4 regions of the Actinomadura luzonensis genome follow, and region 3 is predicted to be linked to each of the others. Evidence: riboswitches for the same ligand, from Rfam matches in the RefSeq annotation. Region 3 holds a riboswitch; each other region holds the start of a gene.

Region 1 (5,144 bases), 2.2 Mb from region 3:
GGATCTCCTCGCGCTGCTCGCGCTCGCGCGGCACCTTGGCCTGGGTGGCGAAGACGACCCGGTCGCCGCCCGCGGCCGGCGCGCCGGCGCGCAGGAACGGCAGCCGGGCCAGGCCCACCGCCCCTCCCCCGCCGAGCCGCGCGGCGATCTCACCGAACTCGGCCGCCTCCCGCTCGCTGTGCACCACGAACAGGTCGCAGCCGCTGCGGAAGATCCACGCCTTCTCCGTCGCCGGCACCGAGATGCCCGGCAGCCCGCTGACGAACACCGGCCGCGGGTCGAGCCCGTCCAGCACCTCGGCCACCAGCACGTCCACCACGGGGCCGGTGCAGGCCACGAGGATCACGTCGGGCCGGGTGCGCTCGGCCAGCCGGCGCACCGACCGGGCCGACAGCACCGGCGGGGCCGCCCGGCCGCCGACCGCGGCCGCGATCTGCTCGGGCGAGGGCGCGATCGGCGTGCGGACCACGGCGAGGTCCGTCACGGCGCCCTCGGGCAGGTCGTCGAGCAGGCAGGCCGCCCACTTCAGGTACGAGTCGGAGTCGGCAACCGCCAACACGTTCAACCGGGCACTCCAGTCAGATGCGAGCGCAGGGCGGGGGCCGCCCTGCTGGTCCACCAGTCATCGGGAACGTCCACGGGCTCGACGGCGACGCCGCGCGGGCCGAGCAGGACCCGCAGCGAGGTGATGGCGGTCGAGGGGAGGCTGAGCACGCGCTGGCCGGCGTGCAGGCCGCGCAGGGTCAGCTCGGCGGGCGCGCCGGGGTCGTGCACGGTGATGCCGGGCCGCTCCCGGATCAGCGCCACGTCCAGCGGGTCCTCGCGGCGGTGCGGGTAGTAGGCGAGCGGCTCCTGGGCGGCGAGGTCGCTCAGCCAGCGCAGGTAGCGGTCGCGGTGGACCAGGCCGTTGCGGACCAGGGAGGTGCCGAGCACGACCGTGCGCTCGGCCGGGCCGTGCTCGCTCGGCGGCTGGGCGCGCAGCCAGTCGAACTCGTGCCGCACCAGGTGCACGCCGGCGGCGCGGACGGCCTCGGCCAGCTGGTCGTCCACGGTGAGCGCGGTGAAGACCGACACCTTGCTCAGGCGCAGCCGCAGCGCGGCGGCCAGGCCGAGCGCGGTGCGCAGCGGGGCCGGCTCGGCGCGGGCGCGCAGCAGCGGCCGCGCCGGCCCGGCGGCCAGCAGCTCCAGCAGCCGCAGCGTGGCCAGCCCGTCGTCGACGACGACGATGTGGCCGGGTCGCGACAGCAGCCAGCGGAGCTGCACCTTGCCGGAGAAGGCGTCGCCGACGGCCTGGACCCGGCGGGGCATGCGCTCGCGCGGCTCGGCCAGCACCAGCCCGTCCGGCAGCCCCAGCGAGCGCAGCTCCTTGCGGGTGGCCTTCAGCGGCCGCAGGCCCGCGCGCGGCACGACGGCCGTCTCGGGCCCGAGGAGCCCGGCGTGGTGGGCCTCGACGGCGCACAGCATCTGGAGCGGGGACTCCACCCAGGCCGACGCCTGTCCGACCACTCGTTGCCCTCCCGACCGGGTGTTGGGGCCCTCCCAGCCTGGGGTGATGGCCCGTTCATGACCCCGCTAAGTTACCCCTGCCGCCTTAAGCCGCTCGGAACGCGACGTGAACAATGGAGGGTATGAACTCGCTCATGCTCAACACCGACGGCGTGCAGATCCCGCAGCTCGGGTTCGGCGTCTGGCAGATACCCGGCGACGAGGCCGAGCAGGCCGTGCGGACCGCGCTGGAGGCCGGCTACCGGCACATCGACACCGCCGCCGCGTACGGCAACGAGGAGGGCGTGGGCCGGGCCGTGCGCGACAGCGGGCTGCCGCGCGAGAAGGTGTTCGTCACCACCAAGCTGTGGAACGGCGACCACGGCCGCGCCGAGCAGGCCTTCGACGAGAGCCTGTCCCGTCTCGGCCTCGACTACGTCGACCTCTACCTCATCCACTGGCCGGTCCCGCGGCAGGACGCGTACGTGCAGGCGTGGCGGGCCTTCGAGAAGATCTACCGCGACGGCCGGGCCAGGGCGATCGGCGTGTCCAACTTCACCGTCCGGACGCTGACCCGGCTGATGGAGGAGACCGACATCACGCCGTCCATCAACCAGATCGAGCTGCACCCCTACCTGCAGCAGCGCGAGATGCGCGACTTCCACGAGGCCAACGGCATCCTGACCGAGGCGTGGAGCCCGCTCGGGCAGGGCCGGGGCCTGCTGGGCGACCCGGCGCTCGCGGTGCTGTCGGAGAAGTACGGCAAGACGCCGGCTCAGATCGTGCTCCGCTGGCACCTGCAGCTCGGCAACGTGGTCATCCCGAAGTCCGCCACCCCGGCGCGGATCAAGGAGAACATCGACGTGTTCGACTTCATCCTGGACACCGAGGACATGGCCGCTCTCGGGGCCCTCAACCAGGGCAAGCGCCTCGGACCGGACCCCGACACGTTCAACGTCGCCTGACCCGTCTACGATCTCGCCTTGTGCGAGATTTTGCGTGGGGCATAGCGGCGACCGGCGGCATCGCCCGGACGGTGGGGGCGGCCATCGCGGCCGAGCCCGGCATGCGGGTGGCCGCGGTCGGCTCCCGCGACCTCGGGCGGGCGCGGGCGCTGGCCGCGACGCTGGGCGCGGAGTCGGCGCACGGCTCCTACGAGCAGTTGTGCGCCGACCCGGCCGTCGACGCGGTCTACGTCGCCACGCCGCACGCCCAGCACCTCCAGGTGGCCGAGGCCGCCATCGCGCACGGCAAGGCCGTGCTGTGCGAGAAGCCGCTCGCGGCCACCGTCGAGGACGCCGCGACCATGGTGCGCCTGGCGCGCGAGGCGGGCGTCTTCCTCATGGAGGCGATGTGGATGCGGTTCAACCCGCTCATCCGCCTGATCGCCGCCGACGAGCGCTTCGGCGAGATCCGCTCGGTGCAGGCGTCCTTCGGCTTCGCGCTGCCCTACGACCCCGCGCACCGGCTGTGGGCGCCCGAGCTGGGCGGCGGCGCGCTGCTCGACCTCGGGATCTACCCGTTCGGGCTGGCCCAGCTCCTGCTCGGCCGGCCCGCCGGGCTGCACGTGACCGGCTCGCTCGCTTCGAACGGGGTGGACGCCGAGACGGCCGGGGTGCTGACCTACCCGGGGGGCCGGCACGCCCTCGTGGCGACCTCGCTGCTCGCCGACTACCCCAACGACGCCCGGGTCGTGGGCACCGGGCTGCGGGCGGAGATCCCGGCCCCGTTCTGGGCGCCGCAGCGGATCGTGCTGAGCGGTCCCGGCGTGGAGCGGGAGGAGCACGTGCTGGATCCGGCCGACAACGGCTACGCCGGCGAGCTGCGCGAGGTGCGCGCCGCGGTGGCCGAGGGCAGGACCGAATCAGCGATCATGCCTCTTGACGAATCCCTTGCCATGATGGGGCTTCTGGCCGAGGCGCGGGGGCAACTCGCTTAGCTGGGCTTTTATGGATTTGTAATCCCCTTGCCATGTGTATTACCTTGTGGGGCATCTCAGGGCATACGTCCGGTTTGTCCGGCTATGTCTGACCATCAAGTGAGAGATCACATCACAGGATCGTCCTGTGACCGCTGAATCCGCCCACGGGCGGAACCGGGGACCCACGTCCTTTGGGGTGAGTCGGCACCGCGGTGCCGTAGGGCAGCTTCCACGCCCGAACCCGTCAGCTAACCCGGTAAGCGGCATGGAAGCAAGGAGCAACCCCCTCGATGGCCATGCACCGCATCACCGCTGCCCGAAAGATCGACATCGCCCGCGCCGCGCTCGGCGCGACCATCGCCGCCGCCGCGTTCGGCGCCCACTCCGCCGCGAACGCCGACAGCGCCCCGGCCACCGCCGGGCAGCACCTCGCCACCTCCACCAGCGCCACCACCGCCACCACCGGCACCGCCGGCACCGCTGACGCCCGCCCCGCCGACCACGCCGCGCCCCGGGCCCACGAAGAGACCAAGATCAGCGTCACCGCCGACCAGGTGCTGGCGCTGGCCCGCTCCCAGGTCGGCACCAGCGAGAATGCCGCCGGCGGCGGCACCCCGTACCAGCAGTGGTACGCCGGCTCCCGGCGGGCCGCCGAGACCATCGCCCGCGACGGCGGCTCCCCCACCGCCTACCTCAACGCCCCCTGGTGCGCCATGTTCGTCTCCTGGGTCGGCGAGAAGACCGGCGCCCGCCCGCAGGTCGGCTGGGACGCCTACACCGTCACCTACGCCAAGTGGTTCCAGGCCAACCACCGCTTCGGCGCCCTGGCCAAGCCCGGCGCCGTGGTGTTCTTCTCCTGGAGCGGCAGCAAGGACCTCGACGACATCAACCACGTCGGGTTCGTCGTCAAGGACAACCAGAACGGCACCATCTCCACCATCGAGGGCAACACCGGCAACGGCAAGGTGGAGGAGCGCGTCCGGCCCAAGTCGCAGGTCGTCGGCTACGGCTACCCCGAGTACGCCTCCTGAGCCACTCCCCCACGCCACTCCCCCACGCACGAGCGCGCGTCCCCATCGCCCGGGGACGCGCGCTCGTCGCTTTCCCGGCTCTTCCCGGATCACGCCTCCAGGAGGCGCAGGCTCTCGCGCGCCCACTCGGCGCGGGCCGTCGCGACGGCGATCTGCCCGGCGAAGACGTGCGCCTTCAGCGCGGCGATGCGGTCGTGCTCGGCCGCCGGGCGGCTCTTCAGCCGCTCCTTGATCAGGTCGGTCTCCTTGGCCAGCAGCGCCTCGCGGTGCGCGCGCCACTCGGCGACCAGCTGCTCCTGCTCGGCGATGAACGCCTTCAGCACCGACGCCGCCCGGTCGGGCTCGATCATGTCGAAGAACAACGCCTGCAGGAAGAACGCGTCACGCGCCGGCGGCGGCGGGTGCGGGGTGGCGAGCCAGGTGCGCAGCTCCGCCAGGCCGCGCTCGGTGATCGAGTAGACGGTGCGGCTCAGCCTGGTGCCCCGGACCTCCTTCTGGCCCTCGATGAGCCCGGCCTGCTCCATCTGGCGCAGCGTGGGATAGATCTGGCTCTGCGGCGCCGACCACACCCAGCGCGGGGCGGCCTCGAAGAAGCGGGTCAGCTCGTACCCGTTCATGGGGCGCGCCTCCAGGACGCCGAGCAGCGCGTGCTGAAGCGACATGCCCTCCAGCATAGGGACGGGGTGAACGCTTCCTCTAGAACAGGT
Region 2 (5,144 bases), 5.7 Mb from region 3:
CGGGCCGCGTTGGCGTAGGGGCGGAACATCACGATCGAGCCGTTGATCTGCCGGTACGCCTTCAGCCCCTCGAACAGCTCCTGGGCGTAGTGGAAGACCGCGGTGGCCGGGTCGAGCGAGAGCGGCCCGTACGGCACGAGCCGGGCGTCGTGCCAGCCGCGGCCCTCGGTGTAGTCGACGGTGATCATGTGATCGGTGAAGGATTGCCCGAACCCGGGGTTCGCCAGTACCTGCTCCCGCTCGGCCGCGGTGCGAGCGTGGTCGGATAGCTGCACGTCGAAGCTGAGCTTCTGAGCGATGGTCATGACGACGGTCCTTTTCTCTGCGATTTCGCGAAAATCTACCGGAGCCCCGGAGCCTGCGGACGCCGCGGGCTCCGCGGTCCCGTGATGGTGCGGCAGCACTGCCCGGAGGCAGCTCGTACTTCCTATTGTCTCGCCATATGGGATGACAAGCGGCCAATGGGGTGGTTCGACCGTTTGGACAGCAAAAAGCGCCTGGCAGTCCAGTCCGGACCGCCAGGCGCGTACGGGAGCTAGGCGGCCCTAGCCGGATACTCGCGCGGTGATGTCGTCACCGATCTGGGACGTGCTGCGCCCCGCGCCGCCCGCCGCCCGCTCGGCGAGGTCGGCGGCGACCGCCTGCTCGACCTTGGCCGCCTCGGCGGCGAGGCCCAGGTGGTCGAGGAGCATGGCGACCGACAGGATGGTGGCGGTCGGGTCGGCCTTGCCCTGGCCCGCGATGTCGGGGGCGCTGCCGTGCACCGGCTCGAACATGCTGGGCGCGCTGCGCTCGGGGTTGACGTTGCCGCTGGCGGCCAGCCCGATGCCGCCCGCGATGGCCGCGCCGAGGTCGGTGATGATGTCGCCGAACAGGTTGTCGGTGACGACGACGTCGAAGCGCTCCGGCTGCGAGACGAAGAACATCGACGCCGCGTCGATGTGGCAGTAGTCGGTGGTGACCTCGGGGTACTCGGCGGCCACCCGGTCGACGGTGCGCTGCCACAGGTCGCCGGCGAAGGTGAGCACGTTGGTCTTGTGGACCAGCGTCAGCTTCTTGCGCGGGCGGCCCTGGGCCTTGTCGAAGGCGTAGCGGACGACGCGCTCGACGCCGTAGGCGGTGTTGAGCGACTCCTGGGTGGCGATCTCGTGCGGCGTGCCGCGCCGCATCGCGCCGCCGGTGCCGGCGTAGAGGCCCTCGGTGCCCTCGCGGACCACGATCATGTCGATGTCGTCGGGCCCGGCTCCGGCGAGCGGGGTCGAGACCCCGGGGAAGAGCTTGACCGGGCGCAGGTTGACGTAGTGGTCGAAGGCGAAGCGCAGGCGCAGCAGCAGGTCGCGCTCCAGGACGCCGGGCGGCACGCTGGGGTCGCCCACCGCGCCGAGCAGGATCGCGTCGTAGCCGCGCAGCTCCTCCATCACCGAGTCGGGCAGCGTCTCGCCGGTGCGGTGGTAGCGGGCCGCGCCCAGGTCGTAGTGCGTGGACTCGATCTTCGTGCCCACGGCCTCCAGGACCTTGAGCCCTTCGGTGACGACCTCGGCGCCGATGCCGTCGCCGGGGATGACGGCCAGGCGGATGTTACGCGACTCCATGCCGGTACCTTACCGGGTCGTCTCGCCTGCCGAACACCGCATCTCATTCATCGGACTATTTCCGTAAAGTCCGGTTTACGGGGTTTGCGGTCTTTTGACCGTTTCGTTAGAGTCCCTGACCTGCCTAATCCACGCGGCGGTTCGCGTGGAGCCGGGGACCCACTCTCCCCCCAGGGGCGAATCGGCACCGCGCCGTAGGGCTGCTTCCAGGCCCGAGCCCGTCAGCTAACCCGGTCGGCCGTATGGAAGGACAGTCCCCTGTTCCGCATCGCCATGTTCGTGGCGGCGGGCGCAGCCGGCCTCACCGTGCTCGCCTCCCCCGCCCAGGCATCCACCACCACCCCCGAGGACGCGCTCGACCAGGCCGCCCTCACCACCACTCTCACCGGCCCCGAGCTGAAGAGCATCCAGGACCGGCGCTACCGGCCCGCCTGGAAGGTCGCCCTCGACTTCGCCCTGGACAAACAGGGCGTCCCGTACCTGTGGGGCGGGACCGGCAGAGGCGGGTACGACTGCTCGGGGCTCATGCTCCGGGCCTACGAGAAGGCGGGGATCGACCTCCCCCGCACGGCCGCCGAGCAGTACGCGGCGTTCGGCCGGAAGATCGCCTGGAACGACCTCAGACCCGGCGACCTGGTCTTCTTCAGCGGCCTCGGCCACGTCGGGATGATCTCCCGGCCCGGTTACATGGTGCACGCGCCGCACAGCGGCGACGTCGTCAAGGAGGAGAAGCTGTCGAGCTGGCGCAGGGACGCCTTCGTCGGCGCCGTGCGTCCCGACGCCAAGGGCGTGCGGGAGTGGGCCGAGCGGCGCGCGGCGCCCGCCCCGGCCATGCCGGTGGCCTCGGTCCTCTGAACCGGATCTCCGCCGAACCGTCCGGGCGGCCTCGTACCCCTGGGGGGCCGCCCGGACCTCGGCTACCGGCCGGAGCTCTGCGGCGCGCCGCCGTTGTCGCGGCGGTCCAGCGCGGTCTGCAGGGCCTCGGCGGCCTCGTCCTCGTGCTCCTCGGCGCGGTTCCAGGCATACATCTCGTACATGGTTCTCATCTCGTTTCGCGGGCGCGTTCCTACGGGTGAGGTCGGACCCCGGTCGCGAATCCGAACGGGGGCCTGTCGTCGCGGGCCCGGGTCACGGGCCGGGACGATGGGACTTACCGGCCGACGCATGCCGCTCACCGCGGCGAGTCGTCGACCTGCCCTAACAGGCCTCGCCGCGGCAGGTAATGAGTACGAGCACCTGGCGCATGTGCCTTCCACGGTAACCGAGGAATCTCGTTGGATGTCCTAGTATCTTGCATGCTGAGACAACAAAAGGCCGCCGCCCGAGCCGGGCGGCGGCCTTGTCGCAGGCGGGAGGGGGTCAGTCCTCCAGGTCCACCGAGCGGCCGCTGTCGGCGCCGATCTCGGTGGCGATCTGCTCGATCACGTCGGCCGGGATCGCCGAGTCGACGGTCAGCGCGATGAGCGCGCTGCCGCCCTTGGTGTCGCGGGCCACCTGCATGGAGGCGATGTTGACGCCGTGCTCGCCGAGCAGGCGGCCGACCACGCCGACGATGCCGGGCCGGTCGGCGTAGGTGAAGAAGGCGAGGTGGGCCGTCGGCTCGATCTCCATCTCGTAGCCGTTGACCTCGACGATCTTGGTGATCTGGCGCGGGCCCGACAGCGTGCCCGACACCGAGACCTGGCGGCCGTCGGCCAGCACGCCGCGCACGGTGACGACGTTGCGCCAGTCGGGGCTCTCGGAGCTGGTGACCAGCTCGACGGCGACGCCGCGGTCCTTGGCCAGCAGCGGCGCGTTGACGTAGGTGACCTGCTCCTCGATCACGTCGGCGAAGACGCCCTTGAGCGCGGCCAGCTCGATGACCCGCACGTCCTGGGAGGCGATCTCGCCGCGCACCTCGACGTCGAGCTTGGTGGCGACCTCGCCGGCGAGGGCGGTGAACACCCGGCCCAGCTTCTCCGCCAGCGGCAGGCCCGGCTTGACGTCCTCGGCCACCGCGCCGCCCTGGACGTTGACCGCGTCGGGCACGAACTCGCCCGCGAGCGCCAGCTTCACGCTGCGCGCGACCTGGGTGCCGGCCTTCTCCTGGGCCTCGTGCGTGGAGGCGCCGAGGTGGGGGGTGACGACGACCTGGTCCAGCTCGAACAGCGGGCTGTCGGTGCAGGGCTCCTTGGCGAACACGTCGAGGCCCGCCCCGGCGACCCGGCCCTCCTTGAGGGCCGAGTAGAGCGCGGCCTCGTCCACGATGCCGCCGCGGGCCACGTTGACGATGCGCACGCTCGGCTTGACCTTGTGCAGCGCCTCGTCGCCGATGAGGCCGAGGGTCTCCTTGGTCTTCGGCAGGTGCACGGTGATGAAGTCGGCCTGCTTGAAGACCTCGTCGAGGCTCACCAGCTTGACGCCGAGCTGCGCGGCGCGGGCCGGCGGCAGGTAGGGGTCGTAGGCGATGATCTCGACGCCGAACGGCGCGAGCCGCTGCGCCACGAGCTGGCCGATCTTGCCGAAGCCGAGGATGCCGACGACCTTCTCGTCCAGCTCGACGCCGGTGTACTTGGACCGCTTCCACTCCCCGTTCTTCAGCGCGGCGTGGGCCTGGGCGGTGTTGCGCGCGCTGGCCAGGATGAGGGCGATGGTCTGCTCGGCGGCGCTGGTGATGTTGGAGGTCGGCGCGTTGACGACCATGACCCCGGCCTTCGTGGCGGCCTCGACGTCGACGTTGTCCAGGCCGACGCCCGCGCGGGCGACCACCCGGAGCCTCGGCGCCGCGGCGATGGCCTCGGCGTCGACCTGGGTGGCGGAGCGCACGATGAGCGCGTCCACGTCGGCGAGGGCGGGCAGCAGCTGGGCACGGTCGGCGCCGTCGGTGTGGCGGACCTCGAAATCCGCGCCGAGCACGGCGAGGCCGGCCTCGGACAGCTCTTCTGCGACCAGTACGACGGGCTTGTTCACGGGTGGATCCTTAGGGGCTTCCGGCGGGTCTTCGAGGGGGACACGTCCACGGATCCCCCGGCGGTCCCACCGAGTCTAACCGGCGCTTGTGAACGCTTTCACGAGACACCCACCATATGAGACAGGTGGGCCGTACCCAGGGGTGGGAAAAGTCATCCATCCTGGGCCCATCTTCGTCTTGATCGGGAGATTTATTCGCCATTAGCCTGATAAGCCGTGGCCGACTACCTATGGTTCGTCATATGAGCATCGGGAATCCTGCGCTTGCCGACGTTCTCGCCCAGCATGGCACGCCCCACCGGCTGCTGGGCGCTCTCGCCGACGCCGGCGTCCTGGTGGCGGTGCGACCAGACCGCTCGGTCGTCCTCGGGACGACCCAGGCCGGCGACCGCGTGTTGCTCGGCTACACCAGCCCCACCACGTACGCCCGGCACCGCGGCGGTCATTCCCTGTCGGCCTGTGACGCCGACACCATCCTGGACATCCAGCGCGTCACGGGCGTGCGGGAGATCGTGATCGACGCGGCCGGTCCCGCCGCCGCCGCCGTGCCCATCGACGACCTCCAGCGCTTCCTCACCACGACCAGGACCGGCCCCACGCCCG
Region 3 (5,144 bases):
GAGTGACGTTCTTCGCCTCCCTGAGCTTGCGCAGCTGGGAGCCCAGGAGGATGCGCAGCGCCGTCGGCCCGGAACCCGGCTGGTTCTGCGTCACTGTGCCTCCTATCAAGGTCCGCACCACACAGTGACACCACATCGCCTGGTATGACAAGGTCTCAGCCGGGTGTCCGATTCGCTGCTGACAACCCGTAAAACGGTGCTTGCTACTGCACATTGCGTCTGCACGTGCATTTGGGTCTTGCAGCCGCCGCCGTCGTGACCCATGATGGCTTAGTGCATATTGGGCCAAACATGCACTAACCAAGGCTTTACGGGGAGGTATCGGCGGCATGGTAGAGGACCCTCTGGCCACTGCCGATTGCCTGCAGATCACCCGCGAGGTCGGCTTCGACCGGTTGCTCATGGGGCACGCCGGCAAGTCGTTCACCACCTCGTGCCCGCTGCCCTTCCAGGCCGACTCGGTGAAGACCGCCAGGGACGTCACCCGCTCCACCCTCAGGGGCTGGGGGCTGAACGACCTGAGCGACGACGCCGCCCTCGTGGTCTCGGAGCTGGTGACGAACGCGGTCCGCTACGCGATGCGGGCCTCCGGGCGGCGCGAGATCGAGCTGCTGCTCATGCGGGTCACGCCCCACGTGCTGCTGGCCGTGGCCGACCCGAGCGACGAGGTGCCGCGCCGCAAGGAGCCCGACTTCATCTCCGAGAACGGCCGCGGGCTCTACATCGTCGAGACCTACAGCCAGAGCTGGGGCTGGGACCGGCTGGCCCGGGGCGGCAAGGCCGTCTGGGCGCTGTTCCGCACCGAGTCCTGACCGGCCTCCCCGGCCGCCTGTCTCCCGTCAGTCCCCCGTCAGTCGCCCGTCGCGCCGTCGATGCGCTCGCGCAGCAGGTCGGCGTGGCCGTTGTGGCGGGCGTACTCCTCGATCATGTGGACCAGGATCCAGCGGTGCGTGCACTCGCGGCCGTTGCGGTCGCCCACGGCCTCCAGGGGCTTGGCGGCGGAGATCGCGCGGGCCCGCTCGACCTCGTCGCGCCAGGTCGCGAACGCCTCCTCCACCGAGGCGGTGTCGACCTCGTTGAAGTCGGCGTCGTTGTCGCGGTCCTTGTCCCACAGCTTGGGGACGTCCTCGCCGTTCAGCACGCGGCGGAACCACGCGCGCTCGACGTGCGCCATGTGCCGGACCAGCCCGAGCAGGGAGAGCGTGGACGGCGGCGCGCTGCGCAGGCGCAGCTGCTCGTCGCTCAGGCCCTCGCATTTGTAGACGAGGGTGGCGCGGTGCCATTCGAGCCAGTTGCCGAGCACGGTGCGCTCGTCCCCGGTGAGCGGGGGCGGGATACGGGAGTCTGTCACGGGATCCGACCTTATCGCGCGCTCTGAGCACGGTGTCCGGTCTGCAGGACGCGGCAGACCGCCTCGCGCACGCCGTCGTCCCGTACCTTGCCGACGAAGTCCTCGGGCGTGCCGCCGCACAGGCGGCGCAGCTCCGGCGAGGCGTCGAGGAGGTCCTGGATCAGGACGCGTTGCGGGGCGAGCCGCCGGGGCGCGCCCCCGGGGCCGGCCAGGCAGCCGTGCCTGCCGGTGTAGACCGAGACGGGCGGGCGGCGCAGGCCGGACTCCAGCGTGACGGGCCGGTCCAGGAGGCGGCGCTCGTAGTTGGGCTCGGTGAGGTCGAGGGCGGCGAGCTGGCGCTCGTCCAGCCAGAGCACGAACAGCCGGGAGGTCTCCCCCGGCGTGCCGATCGGCGCGGCGGGCACGTAGCCCCACCTGCTGACGTGCGCCGACACCCCCGGCGCGACACCGGGGACGTCGGCGAGCGTCATCGGCACGACCGGGCGCACGGCGTGGCCGCGGAACTTGCGCAGCAGCTGGCCGGGCGCGGCGTTCGAGCCGACCGCGGCCACCGGATGACGCTCGGCCATCGGCGCGAACCCGCCGCCGGCCAGGAGCGCGGCGAGGCTCCGGCCGCCCGCCTCCCACTCCTCCGGGCCGCGCCCGGCGGCGGGGCGCAGCGGCAGGTACGCCGCGTCGAACAGCACGCCCGAGGTCGCCGGGATCCGGCCGGGATAGGTGAGCGGGCGCGCGATCGGGTCGTCCGCGAACAGCGGCGTGCCCACCGGATCACCCGCCCAGCCGGGCCTCGGCGCGGGTCGTCCACCTGTAGACCCACTCGGGGGCGAGCACCCGCTCCTGGACGATCAGCGCCACCCGGTCCACCTCGACCTCGGCGGGGCCGGCGGTCACGGCGCGCAGCGCCTCCTCGTACGGCCCGGCCGACCCCGGGGCGCCCGCGTAGGTGAGGCTGACGTGCGGCCAGAAGCCCCCCGCCGGCTCCGGCACCGGCGTCACGGCGGCGATCCCGGCCCGGACCTCGTCCCTGAGGCGGCGCACCGCGTCGGCGGGCGCCGGCTCCAGGACCACCCCTTCCCCGGCCACCGCCGCCCGGTGGAAGGTCAGCGTGAACGGCGGGAGCCGCCGCAGCCGCACGGCGACCGCCGCCGCCACGGCGTCGAGGCGCGTGGGCGGCACCTCGTCCGCCCAGCCCACGGACTGCATGGTCAGGTGCAGCCAGCGGACCGGGACCGGGTGGTGGCCGGGCACCCGCGCCAGCGCCTCCTGGTAGCGCTCCGCCAGGCGGTGCAGGCGGGGAGCGCGTTCGAAGGTCAGGTGCCAGGTGCAGGCCAGCCGGCCGGGGCGCCAGCCCTCGCGCGGCCACCAGTGCGCGCGTACCTCGTCCGCCACCGGCGGCACCTCCTTCGGCCTGCTCCGGGACGCCGCCATTCTCCCAGCCGCCCGGCGGGTCAGGAGCGGGGCGGCGTGACGTGCAGGACGATCACGCCGGACGGCAGGGACCGGGCCTCGGGGCGGGCCCCTCGATGTCCGGAATCTCAGTTCATCGAGATGTGGACGTGGTCGTAGTGGTTCTCGGTGACGCTGCCGCGGTCGGACATCGCGCGCCAGCCGGAGCCCGAGTTGATGCGCTGCTTCCAGATCACGTACTTGATGCCGAGCTTGTCCTGGTTCTGCAGGGCCCAGGCGGCGATGCGGTCGCCGAGGGCGCTGTCGGCGGCGGTGGGCATGGTGCCGCCGGAGCTCATCATGAAGTCGCAGGCCCGGCCGAGCGGGTGCTCGCCGCTGGAGCCGGCGCGGAAGCAGCCCACGCTGAACGGCAGCGCGAAGTTCTTCTCCACCTGCGCGCGCATGAGGCGGGTGCGCGGGGTGATGTTGTCCGTCCCTGAGGGCAGCTCGGGGGCCCAGCTTCCGTCGGAGTTGCGGCCGGTGCCGTACGGGACGAGGTCGGCCAGCTTCTCCTTGATGTCGTCGATGACGTCCTCGGCCTTCTTCCGCTGCTCGGCGACCGTGGCCGCGTCGCCGCGGATCCTGGTCGCCAGCGCCTGGGCCTCGGCGGCGGCCTTCTTCTTCTCGTCGCGGGCCTTGGCCACGCCCTGGACCAGCGCCTCCTGCTCGGTGATGAGCTGCCCGAGCACGGCCGCGCTGGCGCCGTCCAGCATGAAGCCCGGCACCGGGGGGTTGCCGTTCTGGTAGCGGAGGCGGGCGAGCTCGGCGACGCGCTGCTCAGAGGCGGCCAGCGTGCGCTCGGCGGCGGCCAGGCGCTCCTTGGCGGCGCTCGCGGCCTCCTGGGCCTTGGCCAGCTCGACGCGCTTGAGGTTGTACTGCTCGATGAGCTTGTCGACCTTGGTGTTGAGCTGCTTGAGCTGGGCCCGCAGCTCCGACTCCTCGGGCTTCGGCGCGGCGGCCGCCGTCCGTGCCCCGGCGAGGGCCGGAGCCGCCGGGAGGACGGCGAGGGTGGCGAGGACGGTGACGAGGCCGGTCACCAGGCTGATGGCAAGGGGCGCGGGGGACGGAGCCGCCACGTGCTGATGTTCCTCTCCCTGAGCCGGCCGGGTTAGCTGACGGGTTCGGGCGTGAGAGTGTCGTCCCTACCACCGAAGTGGATTCACCCCAGGTGCGGTGGGTCCCCGGCTCCCGGGCGACGCGCCCGGGATTAGGCGTGCAACGGCTGTTACCGCCGGTACATATGGGGATATTAATGGTAGATCACGAGTCATGCGACCCCAAGTAGAAATCCATTAGTGATCAAGTTGTGATCGGAGCAGGCGCGCCGCCTCCTCCGGCAGCACGTCGTTGACGAAGGCGCCCATCGCCGACTCCGACCCCGCCAGGTACTTCAGCTTCTCCGGCGCCCGCCTGATGCTGAACAGCTCCAGGTGCAGGTACGCCAGGTCGCGCCCCTCACGCACGGGCGCCTGGTGCCAGGCCGAGATGTACGGCATCACCACGCCGAACAACCCGTCGAAGGCCCGCAGCACCGAGGTGTAGAGCGGCGCGAACGCGGCCCGCTCGGCGTCGCTCAGCGCGGGCAGGTCGGGCACCTGCCGGTGCGGATACACGTGCACCTCGAACGGCCAGCGCGCGGCGGCCGGCACGAACGCCGTCCAGTGCTCGTTCGCGGTCACGACGCGGGTGCCCGCCGCCCGCTCGGCGGCGAGGACGTCGGCGAACAGGTTGCCCGCCCCCCGGTGCCGGGCGGCCGCGCCGAGGTGCAGCTTGGTGCGCGGGGTGACGTACGGGTAGGCGTAGATCTGCCCGTGCGGGTGCGCGAGCGTGATGCCGATCTCCGAGCCCCGGTTCTCGAAGCAGAACACCTGCTCCACGCCCTCGATGCCGGACAGCTCCGCGGTGCGGTCGGCCCACGCCTCCATGACCAGCTCGACACGGTCGTCGGACAGGCGGGAGAAGCTGGAGTCGTGGTCGGAGGTGAAGCAGACGACCTCGCAGCGGCCGGCGCCGGGACGGACCGCGCTGAGGCCGCCGACCTCCTCATAAGTCCCGAAATTTCGGGAGAAGGAGGGGAAACGGTTCTCGAAGACCACCACGTCGTAGTCGTCCGCCGGGATCTCCGTCGACCGGCCCTCCCTCGACGGGCACAGCGGGCACTCGGCGGCCGTGCCCGTCGGCTGGAACGTCCGCGTCTGCCGGTGCCCGGCGATCGCGACCCACTCCTCCGTCAGCGGGTCGTAGCGCAGCTCGGAGGCCACCGGCCGGGGGCCCAGCTCGCGCCGGTCCACCGCGCTGCGGTCGGCGTCGTCGCGCCGGTCGAAGTAGATGAGCTCCCGGCCGTCGG
Region 4 (5,144 bases), 5.9 Mb from region 3:
TAGGCCAGCCCGGCGAGCGTGGTGACGCGCTCGCGGTCCAGCTCGTAGCCCGGCGACCCGATGACGGACCAGGTCCGCACCGCCTGCTCCAGCACGCCGTCGCGGTCGGCGGCGGGGCGGGCCATGAGGATGGCGGCGGCCTCCTGCGTCGGCGGGGCGATCTCCGGGCCCGGGGTGGACATGATGGAGGTCAGGCTCAGCACGCGCTCCGGATGGCGGACGGCCAGCGCCTGGGCGATCATCCCGCCCATCGAGGCGCCCACCACGTGAGCCCGCGGCCAGCCGAGGGCGTCCATGAGGCCGGCCGTGTCGTCGGCCATGTCGTCCAGCAGGTACGGCGGAGCCGTCCCCATGCCGGGCAGGCCGGCCTCCGCGAAGTGCGTGGACAGGCCGGCGTCGCGGTTGTCGAACCGGACGACGTGGTGCCCCTGCTCGGCCAGGAGCTCGCAGAACTCCTCGTCCCAGTGGATGAGCTGGGCGCCGAGGCCCATGATGAGGAGGAGCGGGCGGCCTTCTGGCGCGCCGAAGCTCTCGTAGGCGATGTCGATGCCGTTGGCGGTTACGCGGGTGGTCACCCGACCAGAATGTCATTCTGGTCCGGCGTCCGTAAAGGGTGACAGGCCGGTGTCAGCCCCTGGTCACCAGCCGGCGGAGGCGGTCGCCGCCCAGCACGACGCCGCCGCCCGCGAGGGCCAGCACGAACGACAGCAGCATGCCGGCCACGCCGGTGCCGGCCTCCTTCGCCTCCACGGCGGCCGGGGCGGCCTGGGTGTGGCGGCCGACGACGGTCTCGACGCCCGCGCGCCCGCCGGGGGCGGCGGCGACGGCCTTGCCCGCGGCGGCCCGCCCGTCCTCCGCCTCCGCCCGCGCTGCCTCCGCGGCGGCGTCGTCGGCGGCGTCGGCGGCGGCGTCGTCGTCCGCGGCGGCTACGGGCTCGGCGGCCTCGGCGGCCTTCTCCTGCGGCTGCTCCGCCGCCATCGGCTTGGCGGCCGGCTGCTCCGCCTTCTCCTCGGCGAGCACCTTCGGCGGCTCGGCCGGGTTGTCGTCGCGCTCGGACCAGGCGCCGGTGGAGAAGGCGACCGGGTAGTTCTTCTTGCCGACGCCGTCGCCCCACTTGGTGATGACATAGTCGATCTTGATGTGGCCCTCGCCGCCGATGCCGTCCACGCCCAGGGTGTCGGAGTTGAACCTGCCCCCGGTCAGCTCGGCGAAGGTCTTGGCGTCCAGGTCGAGCATGACGCCGCGGCTGGAGGGCTCGCCGGGGCCGCGGTCGCCGACGAAGAAGGGCATCTTCTTGCCCTCGTACATCACGTAGCCCTCGGTCAGCAGGGGCCAGCTCGGGCTGGCGGCCAGCCCCTTCTGCATCGGCTTGCCGCTGGCCGGCAGGCCGGTGTCGCCGGCCCGACCGGAGGAGTCGTCCCAGAAGTAGGAGGCCGTGGTCGAGCCCTCGAGCAGGATCTTCTCGTCGGTGTCAGCGTGGGCGGGGGTGCAGACGGCGGTGAGCGCGCCGATCGAGCAGGCGGTGAGCACGGCGAACGAACGCAGGCCGAAATGGGCAGACATGGAGCAGTGAGGTCCTTCGCGAGGGGACGGGGAGACACGCTCAGGGAAGAAGGGCGCAGCCGGGGAGGACACCTGACGGGGGAGGCTGCGCGGAGCGCGGAGAGAACCTGGAGGCGGGGCCGCTCAGCGGGCGGCCGGCACTACACAGTCCGGGAGGGGGCACTCTGGAATGGCGACGCGTGGGGAGCCGGCGTCCGGGGGTGTGACGCGGTGGGGCATGCGGGGTTCCTCTCCATCACGCCTACCGGGTTAGCTGACGGGTTCGGGCGAGGAGATGCCCTACCGGCGCAGTGCCGGATTCACCCCAACAAGGTGGGTCCCCGGTTCCCGAGGGGCTCGGGATTCGGCTGGTTGATTGGCTGACACTTAACCACGCGTACCGGACGAACGCAAACGAATCGTCATGAATCGGGCGAAAGATCTACCTATCTCCTGGGCAAAGAAAGAGGGGGCGCGGAATAACCGCGCCCCCTTCGTCAAGCCGGCCTCAGCCGCCGCTCTTGCGCCTGAAGGATCGTTTGTTCGCAGCCGGACCGTGCGTCCCATGGATCTTCGACGGGTCGCCGCCCCTGCCACCAGCGCCGTTGCCCGCGGCCTGGCCGCGCTTGCGCTCCAGCGCCTCGCGGAACTTGCGCTTCATCTCGTCCTCGGGAGTTTCGCTGACTTCCGGCTCCGGTGATTCCGCCATTGAGGACCTCCATGGTGTTGGGACCCCTCCAGCTTCGCACGATGCTCCTTACGATGCGAAACCGGCTTCAATCTTGCTCGGCGGCGCAGCGGGCGTCTCCAGCCGCCTGCCGGGCATGGCCGCCAGCGCCACGAAGGCGATCAGCGCTCCGGCCACGCCGATCGACGGGATGACGGCCGCCGCGGCGGCGGCGTGGGCGGCGGGCAGGCCGTGCGCCGGGGCCTCCGCCGCGACGGTCGAGGTGTAGAGGGTGCCGCCCACGGCCAGCGCCACCGAGCCGCCGATCTGGCGGAAGAAGGTGAGGTTGGCCGAGGCCGTGCCGATGTACTGGGGCGGCACCGCCTGCTGCACGGCCACGGTCAGCCCCGACAGCATCGGCCCCATGCCGAGCCCGATCAGCGCCATCCAGGCCGCGAGCGCCAGGCCGCCGGTGTCGCGCGCGAGGTTGAGGCAGAGCAGCGTGCCGGCCGTCAGCAGGAACGGGGAGACCAGCAGCCACGGCTTGTAGACCCTGGTCCTGGACATGAGCGTGCCCATGAGCGCGCTGCCGGCGACCATCGCCAGTGTCATCGGGTAGATCCGCAGGCCCGACTCCGTGGCGCTGGCGCCCAGGGCCTCCTGGAAGTAACGCGGCAGGAAGACGACTCCCGCGTACATGCAGAAGGCCGTGACGAACGAGGTCGCGTTCACCAGCGTGTACGTCCGCACGCCGAACAGGTGCAGCGGCATGATCGGGTTGGCCGCCCGCCGCTCCACCGCCACGAACGCGGCGAGCGCGGCCAGCGCGAGCAGGATGGGCCCCGCCACGGCCGCGTCGGTCCAGGTGTGGCCGTCGAGACCCTTCTCCGTCAACCCCAGCAGCAGAGCGGTGACGGCCACCGTGAACACCGCGATCCCGGCGTAGTCGGGACGCCCGCCCGCGCCGGAGCCCGGCCGGTTCGGCAGCCGCAGCACCACGGTCGCGATCACCGCCGCGCCGAGCGGCACGTTCACGTAGAAGGCCCAGCGCCAGCTCGCGTGGTCGGTGAACAGGCCGCCGAGGAACGGCCCCGCCAGGTACGTCAACGCCATCACGCCGCCGAGCGCGCCCTGCGTGCGGGCGCCGCGCGGGCTGCCGGGCGGGAACATCTCCATCACCAGCGCGAGCGACAGCGGCAGCAGCGCGCCCGCGCCGAGGCCCTGGAGGGCGCGGAAGGCGATGAGCTGCACCATGTCCTGGGCCACGCCGCACAGGGCCGAGCCGAGGACGAACACCACCATGCCGACCAGCAGCAGCGGCTTCCTGCCGTGCTGGTCGGAGAGCCGGCCGTAGAGCGGCACGGTCACCGTCGAGGTGAGCAGGTACGCGGTGACCACCCACGTGTACAGCTCGCCGCCGCCGAGGTCGCCGACGATGCGCGGCAACGCCGTGCCGACGATCGTCTGGTCGAGCATCGCCAGGAACATGCCGCCGAGCGCGGCCACGAGCACGGGCACGTCGCCGCCTCGCGTCTTCATGTCATCAGTCACAGGTGAACATTGATATGTAAAAGCTTACATGTCAAGTCTTCGCTATGCTGGCGGGCATGTCCCTGCGGATCGCGCTCCTGGGGCTGCTCTCGGCCGTGGGCCCCGCGAGCGGCTACGACCTGGCGAAGAAGTTCGACCGGTCGCTCAACCACGTCTGGCAGGCCGGGCACACGCAGATCTATCCGGAGCTGGTGAAGATGGCGGCCGACGGGCTGGTGGACGCCGGCTCGGAGGGCGCGCGCGGTCGCAAGACCTACACGATCACGCCCGAGGGCGCCCGGCAGCTCCACGAGTGGATGCTGGAGCACACGCCCTCGGTCGTGGTGCGCAACGAGGTCGCGCTCCAGGCGTTCCTGCTGCCGCTGCTCGATCGCGACGACGCGATCGCGGTGGTCGAGCGCATCAGGGCCGGGCTGGAGGCGCGCCTCGCGACGCTGCAGTGCCAGCAGGCCGGCGCGTTCGGCTCGTACGCGCTGAAGCTGGGGCTGGCCCAGCTCCGCACCAGCATCGGCTGGACGGAGGAGACGCTGGCCGACCTCAGGAGGGCCGCCGGGTAAAGGGGAACCGTTCGGTTCCTGGTGTTGCGTTGGGACGCTGCCGGATAGAAAACCCGACATGGTGGACATATCCCCTGGGCGGCGGGCATGAGCGTCCTCGGCCTGGACGTGGCGGTGGATCTGGGGGCGGCGCGCACGCGGATCTACGTCAAACGCAGGGGCATCGTCCTCGACGAGCCCTCCGCCGTCGTCCGCGACGCCATGACCGGCAAGGTCGTCGAGTACGGCGCCGAGGCACACCCTGACGGGGGCCACGAGACCTGCTGGCCCGTCAACGCCGGCCTGCCCGCCGACGGCGAGCTGACCCGGCGGCTGGTCCGCCACTTCCTGCGACGGGTGCACCGGCGGCGGCCCTTCGCCCGGCCGCGCCTGGTCATGGCGCTGCCCGAGGGCGCCACGCCGATCGACCGGGCCGCGCTGCGCGACGTGGCGTACGAGGCCGAGGCCCGCACCCTCCTGCTGGTCCCGCACGGGCTCGCGGCGGCGCTCGGCGCGGGCCTGCCGGTCAAGGACGGCGCCGGGCGGATGGTCATCGACATCGGGCGGGACACGGCGCGGGTCGCCGTCCTGTCCCACGGGGCCGTGGTGGCCGCCGGGACGGTGCCGGTCGGCGGGCGGGCCATGAACCTCGCCATCGCCCGCCTGGTCGAGCGCGAGCACGGGCTGCTGCTCGACGAGGCCGCGGCGGAGGACGTCAAGCGCCGCGCGGGGACGGACTGGAAGCCGCTGCACCGGCACGTGATCGTCCGGGGGCGGGACGCCGGGACCGGCCGCGAACGCGCGGTGACGCTGCCCGTGCAGCTCATCTACGAGGCGACCCGGCAGCC

Evidence for each region. A riboswitch is a leader RNA that binds a small molecule or an ion and turns the genes downstream of it on or off. The one in region 3 is predicted to bind cyclic di-AMP.
Region 1: it holds a riboswitch for cyclic di-AMP, as region 3 does, so the genes downstream of both, MF672_RS20045 (CHAP domain-containing protein) here and MF672_RS29670 (VldE C-terminal domain-containing protein) in region 3, are expected to answer to the same signal.
Region 2: it holds a riboswitch for cyclic di-AMP, as region 3 does, so the genes downstream of both, MF672_RS02925 (C40 family peptidase) here and MF672_RS29670 (VldE C-terminal domain-containing protein) in region 3, are expected to answer to the same signal.
Region 4: it holds a riboswitch for cyclic di-AMP, as region 3 does, so the genes downstream of both, MF672_RS01895 (hypothetical protein) here and MF672_RS29670 (VldE C-terminal domain-containing protein) in region 3, are expected to answer to the same signal.

What each region holds. Positions count from the first base shown of each region.
Region 1 covers NZ_JAKRKC020000001.1:4,119,046-4,124,189, forward strand. The annotation lists gene MF672_RS20025 (DUF6716 putative glycosyltransferase) at 1-559, opposite strand, end outside; gene MF672_RS20030 (hypothetical protein) at 562-1,506, opposite strand; gene MF672_RS20035 (aldo/keto reductase) at 1,629-2,450, shown strand; gene MF672_RS20040 (Gfo/Idh/MocA family protein) at 2,471-3,424, shown strand; cyclic di-AMP (ydaO/yuaA leader) riboswitch at 3,547-3,684, shown strand; gene MF672_RS20045 (CHAP domain-containing protein) at 3,697-4,437, shown strand; gene MF672_RS20050 (PadR family transcriptional regulator) at 4,527-5,099, opposite strand.
Region 2 covers NZ_JAKRKC020000001.1:608,725-613,868, forward strand. The annotation lists gene MF672_RS02915 (branched-chain amino acid aminotransferase) at 1-305, opposite strand, end outside; gene MF672_RS02920 (3-isopropylmalate dehydrogenase) at 546-1,592, opposite strand; cyclic di-AMP (ydaO/yuaA leader) riboswitch at 1,704-1,847, shown strand; gene MF672_RS02925 (C40 family peptidase) at 1,872-2,447, shown strand; gene serA (phosphoglycerate dehydrogenase) at 2,952-4,541, opposite strand; gene MF672_RS02935 (hypothetical protein) at 4,784-5,144, shown strand, end outside.
Region 3 covers NZ_JAKRKC020000001.1:6,269,972-6,275,115, forward strand. The annotation lists gene MF672_RS29645 (Sco1979 family transcriptional regulator) at 1-94, opposite strand, end outside; gene MF672_RS29650 (ATP-binding protein) at 330-812, shown strand; gene MF672_RS29655 (DinB family protein) at 851-1,351, opposite strand; gene MF672_RS29660 (hypothetical protein) at 1,363-2,115, opposite strand; gene MF672_RS29665 (2'-5' RNA ligase family protein) at 2,120-2,740, opposite strand; gene MF672_RS29670 (VldE C-terminal domain-containing protein) at 2,887-3,873, opposite strand; cyclic di-AMP (ydaO/yuaA leader) riboswitch at 3,881-4,021, opposite strand; gene galT (galactose-1-phosphate uridylyltransferase) at 4,090-5,144, opposite strand, start outside.
Region 4 covers NZ_JAKRKC020000001.1:391,451-396,594, forward strand. The annotation lists gene MF672_RS01890 (alpha/beta hydrolase) at 1-575, opposite strand, end outside; gene MF672_RS01895 (hypothetical protein) at 628-1,563, opposite strand; cyclic di-AMP (ydaO/yuaA leader) riboswitch at 1,787-1,922, opposite strand; gene MF672_RS01900 (DUF5302 domain-containing protein) at 2,051-2,251, opposite strand; gene MF672_RS01905 (MDR family MFS transporter) at 2,300-3,760, opposite strand; gene MF672_RS01910 (PadR family transcriptional regulator) at 3,817-4,317, shown strand; gene MF672_RS01915 (rod shape-determining protein) at 4,405-5,144, shown strand, end outside.